Regions from separate parts of the Micromonospora sp. RTP1Z1 genome, predicted to be linked through region 1. Evidence: riboswitches for the same ligand, from Rfam matches in the RefSeq annotation. Region 1 holds a riboswitch; each other region holds the start of a gene.
The links. Region 1 has a riboswitch for cyclic di-AMP ahead of SLP03_RS10200 (transglycosylase family protein). Riboswitches for the same ligand answer to the same signal wherever they lie in the genome.
Positions count from the first base shown of each region.

Region 2: another riboswitch for cyclic di-AMP. It lies ahead of SLP03_RS11480 (hypothetical protein); the one in region 1 lies ahead of SLP03_RS10200 (transglycosylase family protein).
Region 3: another riboswitch for cyclic di-AMP. It lies ahead of SLP03_RS00425 (C39 family peptidase); the one in region 1 lies ahead of SLP03_RS10200 (transglycosylase family protein).
Region 4: another riboswitch for cyclic di-AMP. It lies ahead of SLP03_RS23445 (hypothetical protein); the one in region 1 lies ahead of SLP03_RS10200 (transglycosylase family protein).

Region 1 covers NZ_JAPFQV010000014.1:64,572-68,772, forward strand. The annotation lists gene SLP03_RS10185 (M4 family metallopeptidase) at 1-320, shown strand, start outside; gene SLP03_RS10190 (DUF899 family protein) at 307-684, opposite strand; gene SLP03_RS10195 (YbaB/EbfC family nucleoid-associated protein) at 726-1,163, opposite strand; gene SLP03_RS10200 (transglycosylase family protein) at 1,310-1,993, opposite strand; cyclic di-AMP (ydaO/yuaA leader) riboswitch at 1,994-2,167, opposite strand; gene SLP03_RS10205 (glycoside hydrolase family 3 C-terminal domain-containing protein) at 2,199-2,771, opposite strand; gene SLP03_RS10210 (LLM class flavin-dependent oxidoreductase) at 2,911-3,942, shown strand; gene SLP03_RS10215 (helix-turn-helix domain-containing protein) at 4,146-4,201, shown strand, end outside.
Region 2 covers NZ_JAPFQV010000017.1:39,390-43,590, reverse strand. The annotation lists gene SLP03_RS11485 (carbonic anhydrase) at 185-856, shown strand; gene SLP03_RS11480 (hypothetical protein) at 935-1,957, opposite strand; cyclic di-AMP (ydaO/yuaA leader) riboswitch at 1,961-2,092, opposite strand; gene SLP03_RS11475 (YibE/F family protein) at 2,247-3,578, opposite strand; gene SLP03_RS11470 (metal-sensitive transcriptional regulator) at 3,697-3,996, opposite strand; gene SLP03_RS11465 (copper ion binding protein) at 4,109-4,201, shown strand, end outside.
Region 3 covers NZ_JAPFQV010000001.1:86,642-90,842, forward strand. The annotation lists gene SLP03_RS00415 (hypothetical protein) at 1-22, shown strand, start outside; gene SLP03_RS00420 (hypothetical protein) at 173-961, shown strand; cyclic di-AMP (ydaO/yuaA leader) riboswitch at 1,250-1,391, shown strand; gene SLP03_RS00425 (C39 family peptidase) at 1,623-2,447, shown strand; gene SLP03_RS00430 (alpha/beta fold hydrolase) at 2,562-3,083, shown strand; gene SLP03_RS00435 (hypothetical protein) at 3,093-3,314, shown strand; gene SLP03_RS00440 (CDP-glycerol glycerophosphotransferase family protein) at 3,340-4,201, opposite strand, start outside.
Region 4 covers NZ_JAPFQV010000054.1:2,607-6,807, forward strand. The annotation lists gene SLP03_RS23430 (STAS domain-containing protein) at 102-440, shown strand; gene SLP03_RS23435 (SRPBCC family protein) at 538-1,035, shown strand; gene SLP03_RS23440 (hypothetical protein) at 1,047-1,559, opposite strand; gene SLP03_RS23445 (hypothetical protein) at 1,674-2,753, opposite strand; cyclic di-AMP (ydaO/yuaA leader) riboswitch at 2,758-2,889, opposite strand; gene SLP03_RS23450 (cation diffusion facilitator family transporter) at 3,033-3,947, opposite strand; gene SLP03_RS23455 (HelD family protein) at 4,053-4,201, opposite strand, start outside.

The sequences.
Region 1 (4,201 bases):
ACGGGTACGGCACGACCCACACCGACACGCTGTCGCAGTCGGTGAGCATCCCGGCCGGATGCCGGGCCACGCTCTCCTTCTACCTGCACATCGACACGGCCGAGTCCGGCTCGACCGCGTACGACAAGCTGACCGTCAAGGCCGGCAGCACCACCCTGGCGACGTACTCCAACGTGAACGCCGCCGCCGGCTACGTCCTGAAGTCCTTCGACGTCTCGTCGCTGGCCGGCACCACCGCCACCATCTCGTTCAGCGGCGTGGAGGACAGCTCCCTGCAGACCTCCTTCGTCGTCGACGACACCGCGCTCACCCTGAGCTGACCGAAGACGCAGCGGCCGGTCGTCGTCCTCCCGACGACCGGCCGCTGCGCCGTGTCAGCCGTAGGTGGTGTGCTGCGGCCAGCCGGGCGGGGAGTCTCCTCCCAGTCCTCCTGGCGGCCGTACGGGGCGAGGTCGAGGACGTTGTTGACGAACTGCAGGCGGTCCACCCCCCGCGCCTGGGTGCGGTAGACCCGTTGGCGAACCTGACCATTGGCAGGCGGCGACGCCGCGCGGCGAGCGCGTCCAGCGCCCGGGTGGCTTCCTTCTCGGCCTCGAGCAGCTCGTTGCGCTCCTGCCGCCACTGCTCGGCCGTCACGATCCGCGGTTTCTCCATGCCAGGATCGTGAACGGGGGGCACCGACATTTCGCCGACCCGACGCACGCCGGCCGACCGACCGACGCGGGTCAGCCCGTCCGGCCGCCGCCCAACCGGGCGGCGGCACTCTCCATCGCCTGGCTGAACAGCTCCACCTGCCGCCTCGACTGCTCCTGAAGACCGCCCAGCCGGGCGGCCAGGGCGTCCACGTCGGCCTGCGCCGAAGCGCTGACCTGGGCCTCGAGGTCGGCGAGGGCGGCGTTGACGGCCACCACGATGTGCGCGCAGACCGCCTCGATGCCCTGCGCCGACAGCCCCGGGTCGACGGTGACGGACTCCAGCCGCCCACCCTGGACCACCACGGCCCGCACCAGCCCGTCGGCCGCCGTGCCGTCGGCGCGGAGCAGTTCGTCCGCATCGTCGTCGGCGTGCGCGGCGGGCCGGGAGCGCATGACGGACAACGCCTGCTGCGTCCGGGTCAGGAACTCATCGAGGGTCGCGGCTGCGGTGAACGGTTCGTTGGTCATAGCCGCGCTTTCTTCACGTCCTTCAGAGCACCGTGACGATAGCAATCCGCGACCCGGCCCGCCGCACGCACCGTCGCAAGGTCCACGCAAGTGCCGGACGGGGAACGCCCGGCCGGCGCACCGGCCGGGCGTTCCCCGGTGGTACGTCAGCGCAGGCGCAGCTGCTGACCCGGGAAGATGAGGCCCGGGTTGTCGCCGACCACGCGCTTGTTGCGCTCGTACAGCGCGTGCCAGCCACCGGCCAGGTCCTTCACGTCGGCGATCATCGACAGCGTGTCGCCCGGCTTCACCAGGTAGGTGCCCGAGCCGCCGACGGCCGGCGCGGTACGCCGGTGGCTGCGGGTGGCCGGCTGGTCGCCGCGCGAGGACCGCTCCGACGAGGCGGCCTTCGACTTCGAGCCGGAGTCCGAGCGGGACTTCTTGGTCGTTCGGGAGTCCGACTTGGACGAGTAGTGCTTGGTCGAGCCGCCCTTCTTGCCGCAGACCGGCCAGGCGCCGATGCCCTGCCCGTCGAGGACCTTCTCGGCGATGGCGATCTGCTCGCCGCGGCTGGCCAGGTCGGCCCGGCTGGCGTACTTCTGGCCGCCGTAGCCGCTCCAGGTGCTCTTGGAGAACTGCAGGCCGCCGTAGTAGCCGTTGCCGGTGTTGATGTGCCAGTTGCCGCCGGACTCGCACTGGGCGACGGCGTCCCAGTTCACGCTGGCCGCGCTGGCCGGAGTGACCGGGCCGAGGATCGCGGCGGCGCCGGTGGCCGCGCCGACGACGAGCGCCCCTACGGCGATCCGACGCTGGCTGGTCCGGCGGTGTCGTGCGGTGTGTTCAGTTGCCATGTTTGGTTTCCTCCACGCCGACGAGGTGAGCTGTCGGGTTCGGGCCGAGGAGCCCGGCCGCCGGTTGGCGGCTTCACCCCGAGGTGTCGAGCACCGAGGAACATGTGGGTCCCCCGCTCCCGCCTGAGGTCCAGGTACCACCGGGCCGGCGGCGGGATTAGGCGTTGCCGGCCCGTGGTGTCCGCGATCGCGAACACATACGACGTTAGGAACGGTTTCGGACGATCGCCCACTTCTTGTGAAGTTCTTCACCCGGCCGAGCGAAGGCGCGGGATTCCGAGTTGCGAGATGCCCCAAGGTGCAATAGGGAGCCCGCCCGCCGGTGCCCGACGGCCTCCACAGGCTCCTTCAGTACCGGGTCGACGGGCTGCTGGCTGACCGAGTTCATCCAGGTCACCGGCGGTTTGCCGGTCGGCTTGGTGACGCCGAAGAGGACGTCGGCGACCCCGCCGCCCTCGGTACCGGGCAACCAGGACGCCAGCAGCGCGTCCCAGCGGGGCAGGTCGGCGGCGATGTCCAGCGGGCGGCCGGAGACCAGGACCACGATCACCGGCATGCCCGCGTTGCGCAGCGTCGAGATCGTCCGTAGGTCCTCCCGGTCCAGGCTCATGCTGCCGGTCCGGTCGCCCCGTCCCTCCGCGTACGGGGTCTCGCCGACCACCGCGATCGCGACCCGGTAGCTGCGGTCGATGCCAGTGCCGCGCCGGCGGTAGGTGACCGTCGTGGTCGGACCGACCGCGGCCCGGGTGCCCTGCAAGTGCTTGGCGGTGGCGAGCACGCGCCTCCCAGATATCGATTAACATCGCTGGATGGCCGGAGCTGCACAGGGTCCTGCCGATTCACCGCCACCGCTGCACGTCCCCTGCCGCCCCAGGTTACGGTGACTGGGGTCGGCGGCGGGTTCACCGACACGCGGCATGGGATCGGAACAGCTGGCGGGGCGGACAATGGCGGACTACGGGCACGAGCTCATCTTCGGCGGCTTCCTCACGCCCACCGCCGAGGACCCGGCGGGGGTGGTCGCCCTCGCCAAGCTCTGCGAGCAGGTCGGGCTGGACCTCGCCACCTTCCAGGACCACCCGTACCAGCCGGGCCATTTGGACACCTGGACGCTGATGTCGTACCTGGCGGCGGCGACCAATCGGATCCGGCTCGCCGGCAACGTGCTGAACCTGCCGCTGCGCCAGCCGGTGGTGCTGGCCCGCAGCGTGGCCAGCCTGGACCTGCTCACCGGCGGTCGGGTCGAGCTGGGCCTCGGCGCCGGCGCGTTCTGGGAGGCGATCGAGGCCGCCGGGGGACGCCGGCTCACGCCCGGCCAGGCGGTGGACGCGCTGGACGAGGCGATCCGCGTCATCCGGGAGGTCTGGGCCGCCGACCGGCGGGGCATGGTCCGCGTCGACGGGGAGCACTACCGGGTGGTCGGCGCGAAGCGCGGGCCCGCGCCGGCGCACGAGGTGGGGATCTGGGTCGGCGCGTACAAGCCGCGGATGCTGCGGCTGGTCGGGCGGGCGGCGGACGGCTGGCTGCCGTCGCTGGCGTACCTGCCCAAAGGCCCCGCGGAGCTGGCCGAGCTCAACGCGCTGGTCGACGAGGGCGCGGAGGCGGCCAGGCGGGATCCCCGGTCGGTCCGGCGGCTGCTCAACCTCTCCGGACGGTTCACCCCGTCCCCCTCCGGCTTCCTCGTCGGGCCACCGGAGCAGTGGGTGGAGGAGCTGGCCGGTCTCGCCCTCGATCACGGCACGTCCGCGTTCATCCTCGGCGCCGACGACCCCACCGCCGTCCAGCTCTTCGCGCAGGAGGTCGCGCCCGCCGTGCGGGAGCTGGTCGCCGCCGAACGCGCCGAGCCCGGCAGCCGCGCGAAGGCCGTCGAGGAGCAGCGCGAGGTGGTCGAGGCCGGCGGCGCGAGCACCCTCGCCGTCACCGCCACCCCGGATCCGGGGGTCGGCTGACCGACCGGAGCCTGTGGGACGAGTCCGACCGCCCGACGCCTCCGCCAGCGCCGGCCGGGCACGTCTGGCCCGGTACGGCTACTACGCCGGGCAGGTGTGAGGGCCGCCGGCGCGGAGCCGCCCGGCATTCCCGATGGCACCCGCCGGTCGACGTGAGATAGCTGACTTTTGTTTTCCTAAGTCAGCCGAGTAGCGTCACCGGCATGACGGACCTCCTCGCGCAGCGCGACGCCTGGCTGACCAGCAACTGCTCCATCGC
Region 2 (4,201 bases), on a different contig from region 1:
CGGCGTCGGGCCGTCCCGGCAGCGGTGGCGCGCCGGTCCCGTGGTCAAGTCTCGCTCAATGTATGAAATCCGTATCACGTAAATCTTGACGTATCTTTGGCTGCGTGTGACGGTTGGTGGCGAGGCGGCCTGCGCCGCCGGCCCGGCTGACCAGGTCGTTCCGCGCGAGGACGAGGTGAGGGAATTGACCCCGACCACTCCCGAGCAGGCGCTCGTCGAGCTGAACGCCGGAAACCGACGTTTCGTCACCGGCGTTCCGCGCCACCCCAACCAGGACGCCGGCCACCGCGCGGCGGTCGCCGACGGTCAGCACCCCTTCGCGGTGATCGTCGGCTGCTCCGACTCCCGCCTCGCCGCGGAGATCATCTTCGATCGCGGTCTGGGCGACCTCTTCGTGGTCCGGACCGCCGGCCACACGGTCGGTCCCGAGGTGCTCGGCAGCGTCGAGTACGCCGTTACGGTGCTCGGCACGCCGTTGGTGCTGGTGCTCGGGCACGACTCCTGCGGCGCAGTGCAGGCCGCCCGGGAGGCGGTCACCACCGGCCGGCTCCCCGCCGGGCACCTCGGCGCGTTGATCGACGCCGTGGTGCCCAGCCTGCGCCGGGCCGCGGCGCAGGGCGTAGAGGAGATCGACGGCATCGTGGACATCCACATCGCGCAGACCGTCGAGGCGCTGCTGGCCAATTCCGCCGTCCTGGCCAGCGAGGTGGCCGCCGGGCGGTGCGCGGTGGTCGGCATGTCGTACCAGCTCAGCGCCGGTCAGGTGCGGACGGTGACCACGGTCCCGGCGGGTGCGGTGACTCTGCCGCCGCCCGCGCAGCCCGGCCGCGCCGCGCGTGCCGCCGTCGGCGGCTGACCCCGACCACCCACGACAACGGCCGAAGGGCCGCCCCGCGGGTCGCGGGGCGGCCCCTCGGCCGGGGTACGTCGTCGGTCAGAGCAGCGACATGTGCACGTGGTCGGTGTGGTTGGAGGGCCCGCTGTAGGACTTCCAGCCGGTCGCCGGGAACCAGATCTGCCGGTTCCAGATCACGTAGTAGATGCCGAGCTGGTCCGCGTTGCGGATCAGGAAGGCGGCGACGTTGTTGCCGTACATCCGGGTGTCGTTGTTGTGCCAGGGGGCGAACCCGCTGTTCTGCAACGACCAGTCACAGGCCCGGCCCTTCGGGTGCTCCCACGGCCCGCCGGACCGGTAACAGCCGACGAAGCGGTTGAAGCCCGCCCGCTTGACCTCCTTGTACGCGTGCAGTGTGCGCGGCGTGATGCAGCCGGAGGTGGTGGGGTCGTTCTCGCTGCAGGACTCGGGCTTCCAGTCCCCGTCCGCGGTGCGACCGGGACCGATCCGGGCGACCGGTGAGGTGGCCGAGACCAGACCGCCAGTGAAGCCCTTCCCGCCGACCAGGGCGAGCGCCTTCTCCGTCTCGACCTTCTCCCGGGCCATCGCGTTCGTCAGCGTCTGCTGCGCGCGCACCTCGGCGTCGAGCGCCAGCTTGGCCTGCTCGGCGCGGGTCTTGATCGTGTTGACCTCGGCGAGTTTCTGCGCGTTGACCATGTTCAGCTCGTCGAGCGCGGCGGCCCGCCGGACGAACGAGTCCGGGGTGTTGCTCTCCAGCAGCATGGCGACCGCGCCGATCCGGCCGGTCCGGTACGACTGCGCCGCGATCTGGGTCACCTGTGGGCGCAGGGCGTCCAGTTGGCTCTGCGCCCCGCGTACCTCCGCGGCGCGCTGGAGCTGGCGTTGCTTCGACTTCGCCAGCTTGGTCTTCGCCTGGACGTAGTTGCGGTTGGCGGCCTCGATGGCGTCGGTGATGAGCGGCTTCTCGGCGTCCTCCTCGTGCCCCGAGGGGGTGGGAGGTGTCGTCGGCGCCGCGATCGCCGGGGCGGGGCCGACGACGATGGCGAACGCGGTGAGCACGGCCACCACGGGTGTCAACCAGCGGCGCAGAGGTGCCGTCACAGTGTTCCCTTCCATCGACCGCCGACCGAGTTAGCTGACGGGTTCGGGACGGAAGTGGCCCCTACCGCTCGCGCGGATTCACCCCATGTACCTGGTTCCCCGGCTCGCCGTGCGGCGATTGGGCGGCGGTACCGCAGGCGCCGCTGCGCGCCTTCGGCGGTGACCGGCAGCGAGGTTACCCGAGAGTGCTCCCGAGGATCTACGTCCGGAAGCCGACTAAAAGTGGTAATCCGGCGTGCCGCTCCGTGACCAGCATCGCGTTTGGCGCGGGCGGTCACGCTGCGCAGTTTCACCATGCGGTGTCCGTGCTCCTTTCCGGTCCGGCCCAGCCGTCGGGGGCGCCCGGTGCGGCGCCGGTGCGTCGTGCGCTGAGCGCCGCAAGCGCGGCGGCGGGTTCCGCGCGGGGACGGGACGCCGGCGCGGCGGACCCCGCCGCCGCGCCCCGACCGGCGGTGGTCACCAGGGCGGCCAGACCGGTGGTGAGGGGGACGGCGGCGATCAGCCCGATCGTGGCCACCGCGCTGCGGACGATCTCCTGCGCCATGAACTCGCTGGTGAGGATCTCGCTCACCGCTCGCGAGTCGGCGACGAGCAGGAGCAGCAACGGCAGCGAGGCGCCCGCGTACGCCAGCACGATGGTGTTGACCGTGGAGGCGATGTGCGCCCGGCCGACCCGGGTGGCCGCCCGGTACAGCTGCAACCGGGACAGCCCCGGGTTCGCGTGCGCCAGTTCGGTGACGGTGGCCGCCTGGGTGACCGTCACGTCGTCCAGCACGCCCAGCGAGCCGATGACGATGCCGGCCAGCAGCAGCCCGTGCAGGTCGACGTCGTGCTGGAACATCGACAGGGTGGTGGCGTCCTCGCTGCCGAACCCGGTCAGGTGGGTGGCCGCGGTGGCGAGCGTGCCGAGAATGCCGGTCAGCACCAGGCTGCCGAGGGTGCCGAGGACCGCCACCGAGGTCTGCGCGGTGATCCCGTGGGTCAGGTACAGCACCACGAACATGATCAGCGCCGAGCCGACGATCGCCACCAGCAGCGGCGGCTGGCCGGCGCCGATCCCCGGCAGCACGAAGCCGAGCAGGATCGCGAAGCTCGCGGCCAGGCCGCCCAGCGCGGCCAGCCCCCGCCAGCGGCCGAATGCGACGATGGCGACGGCGAAGAGCGCCGCCAGCCAGATCAGCGGCTTGCCCCGCTGGTGCTCGGCGATGTTGTAGCTCTTCGTGGCGGGATCGGCCGGATCCACCAACTCCACCAGGATGATCCGGTCGCCGACCTCGACCGTGGGCGCGCCGGGGCCGGCGGGGATCGGCGTCTCCACCTGGCGGCCGGCGTCCGGGCCCTGTTCGACCGCGACGCCGACCCTGCCGCAGGGCCCGGTCGAGCCGCCCGGGGTGCCCTCCGGCACCTCCGCCGCAGGCGGGCACGGCTCGGTCACCACCCGGCTCACCGTGCCGTGGTACCGCGGCACGTCCGCGGCCCGGTCCGGTGCCGGGGTGTCCCGGGGCCAGAGCACCAGGGCGGCGAGCACGGTGAGGACGAACAGCGGGACCACCGTCCCGACGAGGATCCGTCGTACCCGCGGCGGGGCGGACGGAGCGGGACCGCTGTGGTCGGCGCCCATGGTGTGTCTCCCAACGATGCTCACGGCGGAGTACGTGTCCCCGGGCCGGTCGGTTCACCGGACCGGCGGGGGGCGCCCGCGGCGCGGCGGTCGCCGCGGCCGTCGTCGGGAATGCTAGTCAGCCGCGCTTCATCAGCCGGCCGACGGCGGCCATCATCTCGCTGGCCATCTCGTCGGCCCGGCCCTCGGCGGCGCCCTCGTGCATGCAGTGCCGGGCGTGGCCGTCGAGCAGGCCGAGCGCCACCTTGTCGAGGGCGGCCTGGATGGCGGAGATCTGGGTGAGCACGTCGATGCAGTAGCGGTCGTCGTCGACCATCTTCTCGATGCCGCGGACCTGGCCCTCGATGCGGCGGAGCCGTGCGAGGAGCTGGTCCTTGCTGGCGGTGTAGCCCCGGGTCGGGGTCGTCGGTGCGGTCATGACGCCCAGGATAGCGTACCCCTCGGGGGTATGGTACGGTGCTGATCTGCTGATACCCCAAGGGGGTACCGGTAATGCGAGATAGCATGGGACCGGCGGAAGGGGAGTTGCGATGGTCACCACCACCTACCAGGTGCAGGGCATGACCTGCGGGCACTGCGTCAACTCGGTGAGCGCCGAGGTCGGCGCGATCCCGGGCGTCAGC
Region 3 (4,201 bases), on a different contig from region 1:
GCGGGCCCCGCCGGCGCGCTGATCGAACGGCGGGCCGCGCCCGCAGCCGCTCTCCACGAACCTCACCCCCGCACCCGCCCGTCGGCGGCCCGGTGGCGCCCGTTCCGGTCGCGCCCCGCCGCGCCGGGGCGTGCGGACCCCTCCGCCACATCGCTCCCGTGAGGTGCCGACCATGCGAACCGTTCTCTACCAGTTCCTGATCGAGGTTCCGCAGGCCGCCGCCATCTGGTCGGCCCTGCTCCTGCTCCCCCTGGCCCTGCTCGCCGCGCTGGTCGCCCGTCCGGAGCGGGAGGCCACGTCCGACGCCGAGCCGGTTCCCGACCCGGCCGTCGAGGAGGCGGCCCGCCTCGCCGACCTGCGCCGGTACGCCGACGAGGTGGCGGTCGCCGCCGCCGGCGCCGCGCAGACCGCGCGTCGACGGCGGGAACAGTGGCTGCGGGCCCAGGGCGAGGTCGACCGGGCCTGGCGGGCGTACGACGAGGCGGAGAGCGCCGCCCGTCGGTTCGCCGGCGCCGCCGCGCTGCCCGCGCCGCGTACCCCGCGGACCCCGGCCGAGTACGCCGCCCGGGAGCGATGGCTGCACCACGCCGCGATGGTGGCGCACTGGCGGGGTGAGCTGTCGGCGCGGCAGCTCGCCGATGTCCTCGCGGACCGGCACGGGTGGGACCCGCGCCGGCACCCGGCGGAGCAGGAGATCGTCCTCGCCCGGGCGGTACGCGACGGCCGGCTGGCCGGCTACCGCACGGCGGCCGAGCGGGAGCAACGGGCCTGGCGGGACGCCGAGCTGGCGGCCGAGGCGGCCCGCGCCCTCACCGCCGAGGCGTACGCCGCCGCGGCGGCGCTGCGCCCCGGCCCGGCCCCGGTACGCCGCTCGGAGGCGGTGACCCAGACCCGCACCCCGGTGGTGGCCGGCACCGCCCCGACCGGCCCGGCGCGTTGGCGGCCGGCGCGGGTTGGCTGAATCGTGACCTCAAATTCGGTGAGCCGGGTCACCCGATCCGGGAAACGGTCATCCGGAGCAGCTCGGGCCACCGACCCCCGCAATTCCGGGTCGCTCGCGACCCGATGTCCGATTGTCGCCCGACGGTTCCGTGATAACTGCTCGTCCCATTGAGTGACGTCAGTGACGTGCTGTTCCGGTCAGAGTAACGATGACCGAGGTTTAAGCAGGTGGGACGGCTTGGCAGGGCGGCTACCCATCGGTAGTCTCGTCGCGTCCGGTGCGGTTTTCGATCGCAAGAGGCGACGCCGCGCCGACCCGCTCAATCGTGATCTTACGAACCGGGGACCCAGTGCACGTCCGGGGTGAATCCGCGAGCCTCGGCCCGCGGTAGGGCGATCTTCCCGCCCGAATCCGTCAGCTAACCCGGTAGGCGGTGTCGGAAGGAGTTTCTTCCTCGTGCAACCCGATCCCATTCCCCGCTCGTCCCCCCGCCTCCACGGCGCCGCGGTGCCGTCGCTCGCCTGACCGGCGAGCCGATCCCGGCATCCGCCCTGCCGCCCGGTTGACCGGGCGCGCCCCCTACCCAGCGGCCCAGCCCGCCCACGATCCGTCGTCGCGCGTGAGTTCCTCCGCGCGTCGGGCTGGCGTGTGCCGCTCCCGCCCCCCGTGGAGGACCAACGTGAAGCATCACCTGAAGCGGCAGCTGCGGCGTCTCGCCACCGAGCGCCCGTACCAGATCGTCGCCGGCTCCGCCGCCGCGCTCGTGCTGGCCTCCGGCACCGGCGCCCTGCTCGCCAACACCGACGACGCGCCCGTCCGCGAGCAGACCACCACCGTCGCCGTCGCCGAGCTGGCCCCGCGCCTCGGCGAGGTGGCCACCCGTAACCAGCAGCGGATCGCCGCCTCCCCGTCGACCTCGCCCAGCCCCAAGCCGTCGGCGAAGGCGACCTCGGCCAAGCCGGACCCGGACCTGACCCGCAAGGCCGCGCCGAAGCCGCCGTCGACGAAGGTCCTGGACTACACCTACGAGGCGCAGACCGCCTACTGGAACTGCGGCCCGGCCGCGGTCCGGAACGCGCTCAGCGCGAGCGGCGTCGAGACCACCCAGGACGCGATGGTCGCCCCGCTCGGCGCCACCGAGAACGGCACCAACTCCGCCGAGGACACCACCCGCGGGCTCAACCAGATGGTCAAGGGCAACCCGTACCGGACGCACATGATCCCGGGTGCGGCCACCCCGGCCCAGATGGACGAGCTCCAGGCCGACGTGGTGAAGGCGATCACCGACGGGCGGGGCGTCGTCGCCAACATCGCGGGCGACGCCACCGACACCGACGGCGGCTGGCACTCCTTCCCGGGCGGCCACTACATCGCCGTGGTCGGCTACAAGAACGACGGTCGGACCGTGCGGATCGCCGACTCGGCGAACCCGTCGCTGCCGGGGTACTGGGTCAGCACCATCGACCTGGCGAACTGGATGGCCACCCGCGGCTACTCCGCCTGATCCACCCGCTCCACCCGTCGGGCCCCCGCGCACGAGCCCGACGTCGTATGCCCGACGGACCGGCCCGCCGTCGGCTCTCGCGCGTCGTGTCCGAGCGGTGGCACACTGCGCCGTATGGGCGACGAGACGGGTATCCGCCAGCTGTTGCTGCTGCACGGCCTCGGCGCCACCGGCGAGGTGTGGCTGCCCTGGGCGCCGCTGCTGGAGCGCCGGTGGGCGGGGCGTTGGCTCGCCCCCGACCTGGCCGGGCACGGGTGGTCGCCGCCGCTGCCGGCCTACACCTTCGCGGCACTGGCCCGCCGGGTGGTGGAGGGTCTGGGACCGGTCGCGGACCGGCTGGGGCCGCGGGACCGGCTCGTGGTGCTCGGGCACTCGCTCGGCGGGGTGGTGGCGTTGGCGCTGGCCGCGCGGCACCTCGGCCTGCCCGTCGACGCGGTGGTCGGGCTCGGCGTGAAGGCGGTCTGGTCTCCCGCCGAGCTGGACAAGGCCCGGGAACTGGCCGAGCGGCCGGTGACCTGGTTCGCCAGCCGGGACGAGGCCGCCCGCCGCTACCTGCGCGTCTCCGGCCTCGCCGGCCTCTTCGCCCCGGACCACCCGGTGGTCGACGCCGGGCTGCGCCGGGAGGACGGCCGTTGACGGCTGGCGATGGATCCGGCCGCGTTCGGGGTGGGGGAGCCGCCGCTGCCGGCCCTGCTCACGGCGACGGACGTGCCGGTGCTGCTGGCCCGGGGCGAGCAGGACCCGATGGTGACCGACGCTCAGCTCAAGGAGTTCGGCGTCCCGGTGGCCACCTTGCCCGGCGTCGGGCACAACGCCCACATCGAGGACCCGGAGGCCGTCCTCGCCCTCCTCGACCCGTTCCGCTGACGCCCGCCTCCCGGCGGGGTGCCGGTCAGGGCGTGGCGGACAGGGACGACTCGTCCTGGGCGACGGCGTCCGCGGCCCGGGGCGCCGGCAGGTTCCAGTCCGGTTCGAGCTGCCGGCGGGCGGCGTCGAGGAATGCCTCCGCGTACGAGTCGGCCGGGAAATCGCCCAGGTAGCGACTCCGGGTGGCCCAGCGGTCCCCCGCCTTCGGGTCGGTGTCGAGCAGTCGGGTCAGCACCTCGTCCACGTTGGACATGTCGCGGCGCAGCACGTAACCGGAACCGGCCAGCGGGAACCGCTCGACGAAGTGCTCGCCGTCGACGCCCATGTCGGTCACCGCGTACGGCTTGCCGGAGTAGAGGTAGTCGGAGATGACCCCGGAGACGTCCGAGACCAGCGCGTCGGAGCGGTTGACGCACTCGGTCAGGGTCAGCTCGCGGGCGGCCGCCGCGCCCCACAGGTGCGCCCGGCCGGTCTTCGCCCGGTCGGCGGCGAGCAGTTCCGTCAGCCGGGCCAACTGCCGGGCCGAGGTCGGGTTCTGCGCGGTGTACGGGTGGGTCCGCAGGATCACCGTGGCACCTCGGTCGAGCAGCCGACGGATCACCGTCTCGGCCACCGGCAGGGAGCAGTAGTTCGCGTCGGCGTGGTGCCCGGTCCAGGTCGGGGTGTAGAGGACCGTCGCGGCGGCCACGCCGCGCGCCGGCTCCCGGCGTACCTCGATCGCCTCCACCTGGGGGCGGCCGACCACGACGAACTTCTCCGCGGGGATCTCCACGCCGGCCCGGGCGTACCGGTCGATCGCCGCCGGCCCGGCCACGAAGATCCGGTCGAAGATCGCCGAGACCGGGTTGGCGCTGGGGGCCTTGTCGCTGTCGCCGTGGTGCAGCTGC
Region 4 (4,201 bases), on a different contig from region 1:
AGGCCGTCGGAGGAATACTCTCGGTCGCGGCCCGCGTACTGATGAGGCGCCCGTCACGGGCGAGTGGAGGTGCTCGCGTGAGCCTGTCGATCGTGAAGTCGATGCTGCCGGGTGGTGTCATCCAGATCGCCCCGCGAGGTGAGATCGACGTCGACACCGCCTACGAGGTCCGCGAGGCGATCGCGGAGGTGCTCGCGAAGAGCCGTCCGTCCCGCATCGAGCTGAACATGCGGTTGGTCAACTTCATCGACTCCGTGGGCATCAGCGCGATGGTCGCCGGTTTCCAGACCGCCGAGGTCAGCGGCGTGAAGCTGATCGTGACCGAGCCCAGCCGGTTCGTGCATCGGCAGCTCTGGGTCACCGGCCTGCTCGGCCTCTTCGGCGCCCCGGAGCCCTACTTCGCCGGCACCGCGACCCGCGAGGTGCTCCCCGGCGCCTGAGCGCTCCGACCGGTCATTGTCCTGCCGGGGCTCCTGGATTCCCGCCAGCTCCGCGTCATGCGGGGCGTTGCCAGCCCGCCCGCCGTACGGGACGATCGTGCGGACCGCCGACGGCGAGGGGGACGGTGTGCTCAGCCGCGACACGTTCAGCTACACCGTGCAGGCGCGTTGCACGCGGGCCGAGGCGCTCGCGCTCCTCGGCGACCTGACCCGCCAGGGCGAGCTGCACCCGCTGATCGTCGGCGTGCGCCGGCTGCCACCCCGCCCGGGCGCGCTGGCCAGCTACGCGATCACCGACCGGCTGGCGGTCGGGCCGCTGCGTTTCCCGGTCACCTACCGGGCGGACGTGCTGATCGCAAGCGAGGACGAGGTGGTGACGGTGGCCCGGCAGCGTCCGGCGACCACCGTGCGCAACCACACCCGGTTGCGGGACGAGCCGGGCGGCGTGACGCGGATCGACGTCGAGATCACCCTCTCCGCGCCGGCGCCCCTGTTCGGGTACGCCTTCCGGCAGGCTCGGGCGGCCCACCTCGGGCTCGCCAGCCGGCTCGGCGCGGCGCTGGACCGCGGTCCGGACGCACCCGCCACGACCTGACCGGTGGCCGGTCAGGAGCGGTGTGCGGCGGCCACCGGGTGGCGCCGGGCCGGGGTGCCGGGGCGGCGCAGCCGGCCCCACGGCTTGTAGGTGGAGAGCACGGTGGCGACGAGCAGCAGCGTGCTGGAGACCGCGGGGGCGACGACCAGGTCCACCCGGTAGTGGGCGGAGGCCGCGGCGCCCAGCTCGCCGAGCTGCCGGATCCGGGGCGTCAGCAGCAGCAGGACCAGACCGAGCAGCACCGTGGTGAGCACGAACTTGACCAGCACCCAGCGCCAGCGCAGCAGCCCCCACGGGGTGAGCAGGGAGCTCGCCACGCCGACCAGCCAGACGGCGACGCTCAGCGGCGCGAAGAGGTACGTGACGATCAGCGCCGCGGTGGGGTAGACCACCGCGGCGTCGGCGCCGCGCAGCCCGGCGACGCCGAGGGTGAGCAGCACCAGGTCCGCGCCGAGCCAGCCCAGCGAGGTGACCAGGTGCAGGGTCAGCAGGGCCTTGCGGGCGGCGGGGGATAGTCGGCTCATGCCCACGATGCTGGTCGGGCGGTCCGGCCCCGTCGTGGGGCCCTCGGCGACATCTGGCGTAGGTCGGTGGGCGTAGGGGGGGTGACCCGTGGGGCGGCGGGGCACCCCCGCCGCTCAGTAGACGGACAGGTGCACGTGGTTGGTGTGGTCGCTGGACGGGTCGCCGTTGCCGCCGCTGTACGCCTTCCAGCCGCTGCTCGGCAGCCAGATCTGCTTGAACCAGATCACGTAGAGCACGGCCAGCGCGTCGGAGTTGCGGATGAAGTACGCCGCCAGGTTGGTGCCGTACGTCCGGTCGCCGCCGCTGGCGACCCCGCCGAAGCCGTCCTTCTGCGCGGCGAAGTCGCACGCCCGTCCCTTCGGGTGCTCACCGGAGCCGCTGGGCCGGTGGCAGGAGACGTACCGGGTGAACCCGGCGGCCTTGGCTTCCTGCAGCGCGTGCAGCGTACGCGGGGTGATGCAGCCGTCGGCCGGGGTCGGGTCGTTGATGCTGCACGACTCGGGCGGCCAGGAGCCGTCGGAGTTGCGCGGCGCCGGGTCGGCGTTCGCGGTGGACGTACCCCGGACGGTGCCGCCGCTGGTGCCGCTGTTGCCGCTGCCGGCGCGGTCGTTCGCCACCTCCAGCGCGCGTTCGGCCTGCTGCTTGCGCTTGGCCATCACCGCGACCTGCTTGCGCTGTTCCTGGACCGCGGCGTTCAGCGCCGTGCGGGTCTGCGTCGCCCGGTCCCGGGTCTCGAGCAGGTCGCGCAGCGCCCGGTCCTCGTGGGCGGCCACCTGGCCCAGCGCGGCGGCGCGGTCCATGAAGCCTTCCGGGCTGGCGCTGTTGAGCAGCGCCGCCGCGGTGCCGAGCCGTCCGGTCCGGTACGCGACTCCGGCGATCTCGCCGACCTTGGTGTCGCGGACGCTCAGCTCGCCGTTGATCGTGGTGAGCTGGTCGGTGAGCTGCTTCTGCCGGCCGACCGAGTGGGCCAGCGCCGCCTTCGCCTCGAGCCAGCCCTTGCTGGCCGCGTCGAGCTGGGCGCGTAGCGCCGGGGTGCCGCCCTCGTCGTCGCCGGGGGCGGCGGCGAGCATGCCGGCCCGGGGCGCCGCGCCGGCGGGGCCGACCGGCAGGGTCGCGACGCCGAGCGCGAGCGTCGCCACGAGCAGGGCCGCCAATCGGGCGGCCGTCCGTCTTACAGGTGCCACTGCTGGCATTCAGGTTTCCTTCCGTCAGCCGCCGACCGGGTTAGCTGACGGGTTCGGGACGGAAGATCCCTACCGCTGGCGCGGATGCACCCCACGAACATGGTTCCCCGGTTCGCCGCGGGCGGCGATTAGGCGGCGGCCACCGCAGGCGCCGGAGGGCGCCGCCCGGCGGAGGCCGGGGCCGAGCTTACCGGTGGTGCCCCGGCCCGGCCCGTTCAGCGAGGGCCGCGACCTGGGACAAAACCGGCATAGGGACACAATACCCTCACTGATTTAAGGTTGTCCTCATTACCACTCGACTGCACCACAGGCACCGGGTGACGCTCCGGGTTCGATCTGCAACGTGGCGTGATCGATCCGGAAGTCCTCGTGCAGGGCGGCCCGGGCGGCGGCCAGCACCTCGCCCACCTCGGCACCGGGCGCCATGGTCAGGTGCGCCGAGGCCACCTCCATGCCGGAGGTCAGCGTCCAGACGTGCAGGTCGTGCACCTCGGCGACGCCGGGCACCGCGGCCAGCCGGTCGTGCACCGCCGTCACCTGGAGGTGCTCCGGGGCGGCCTGCACCAGGATGCGCAGCGCGGCCCGCCCCAGCCGCCAGGTGCGGGGCAGGATGAACAGCCCGATCGCGACGGCGACCAGGGGGTCCGCCCACCACCAGTCGGTGAGCGCGATGACCAGCGCGGCGCCGATCACCCCGAGCGAGCCGAGCAGATCGCCCAGCACCTCCAGGTACGCCCCGCGCAGGTTGATGCTCTCCTGCGCCCCGGTGCGCAGCAGGGCGAAGGCGGCGAGGTTGGCCAGCAGGCCGAGCACCGCCACCGCGAGCATGGGACCGGCCAGCACCTCCGGCGGCTCGCCGAACCGGCGTACCGCCTCGATCAGCACGTAGACCGCGACGGCGCCGAGCAGCACGGCGTTGGCCAGCGCGGCCAGCACCTCCAGCCGGTAGAGCCCGAAGGTCCGCTGCGGGTCGGTGTCGGCGCGCCGGGTGGCGGTGATCGCGGCGAGGGCCATGCCGATGCCCAGCACGTCGGTGAACATGTGCCCGGCGTCCGAGAGCAGGGCCAGCGAGCCGGTCGCGAACGCGGTGACCGCCTCGACCAGCATCAGGGCGGTGAGCAGCCCGAACGCGGCCCAGAGCCGACCCCGGTGGCGGTAGGCGGCATTGGTCACCGCCCCGCTGTGGTCATGACCTGCGCCCACGCCCACACCCTTCCGCCCTGGCCCCGGTCGAACCCAATATATGTTCACATCGCTATGTATGCAACTGAACGGCCGGCTTGCGCCCGCCCGCGGTCGACGCCCCGCTCAGCCCAGCGGGTCGACGGTGGTGAGTCGCTGCGTGGCCCGGGAGAGCGCCACGTAGAGGGTCCGCACGCCGGAGCCCGGATCCGCCCGGATCTCGCTCGGCGCGACCAGCACGACCCCGTCGTACTCCATGCCCTTGGCCTGCAGGC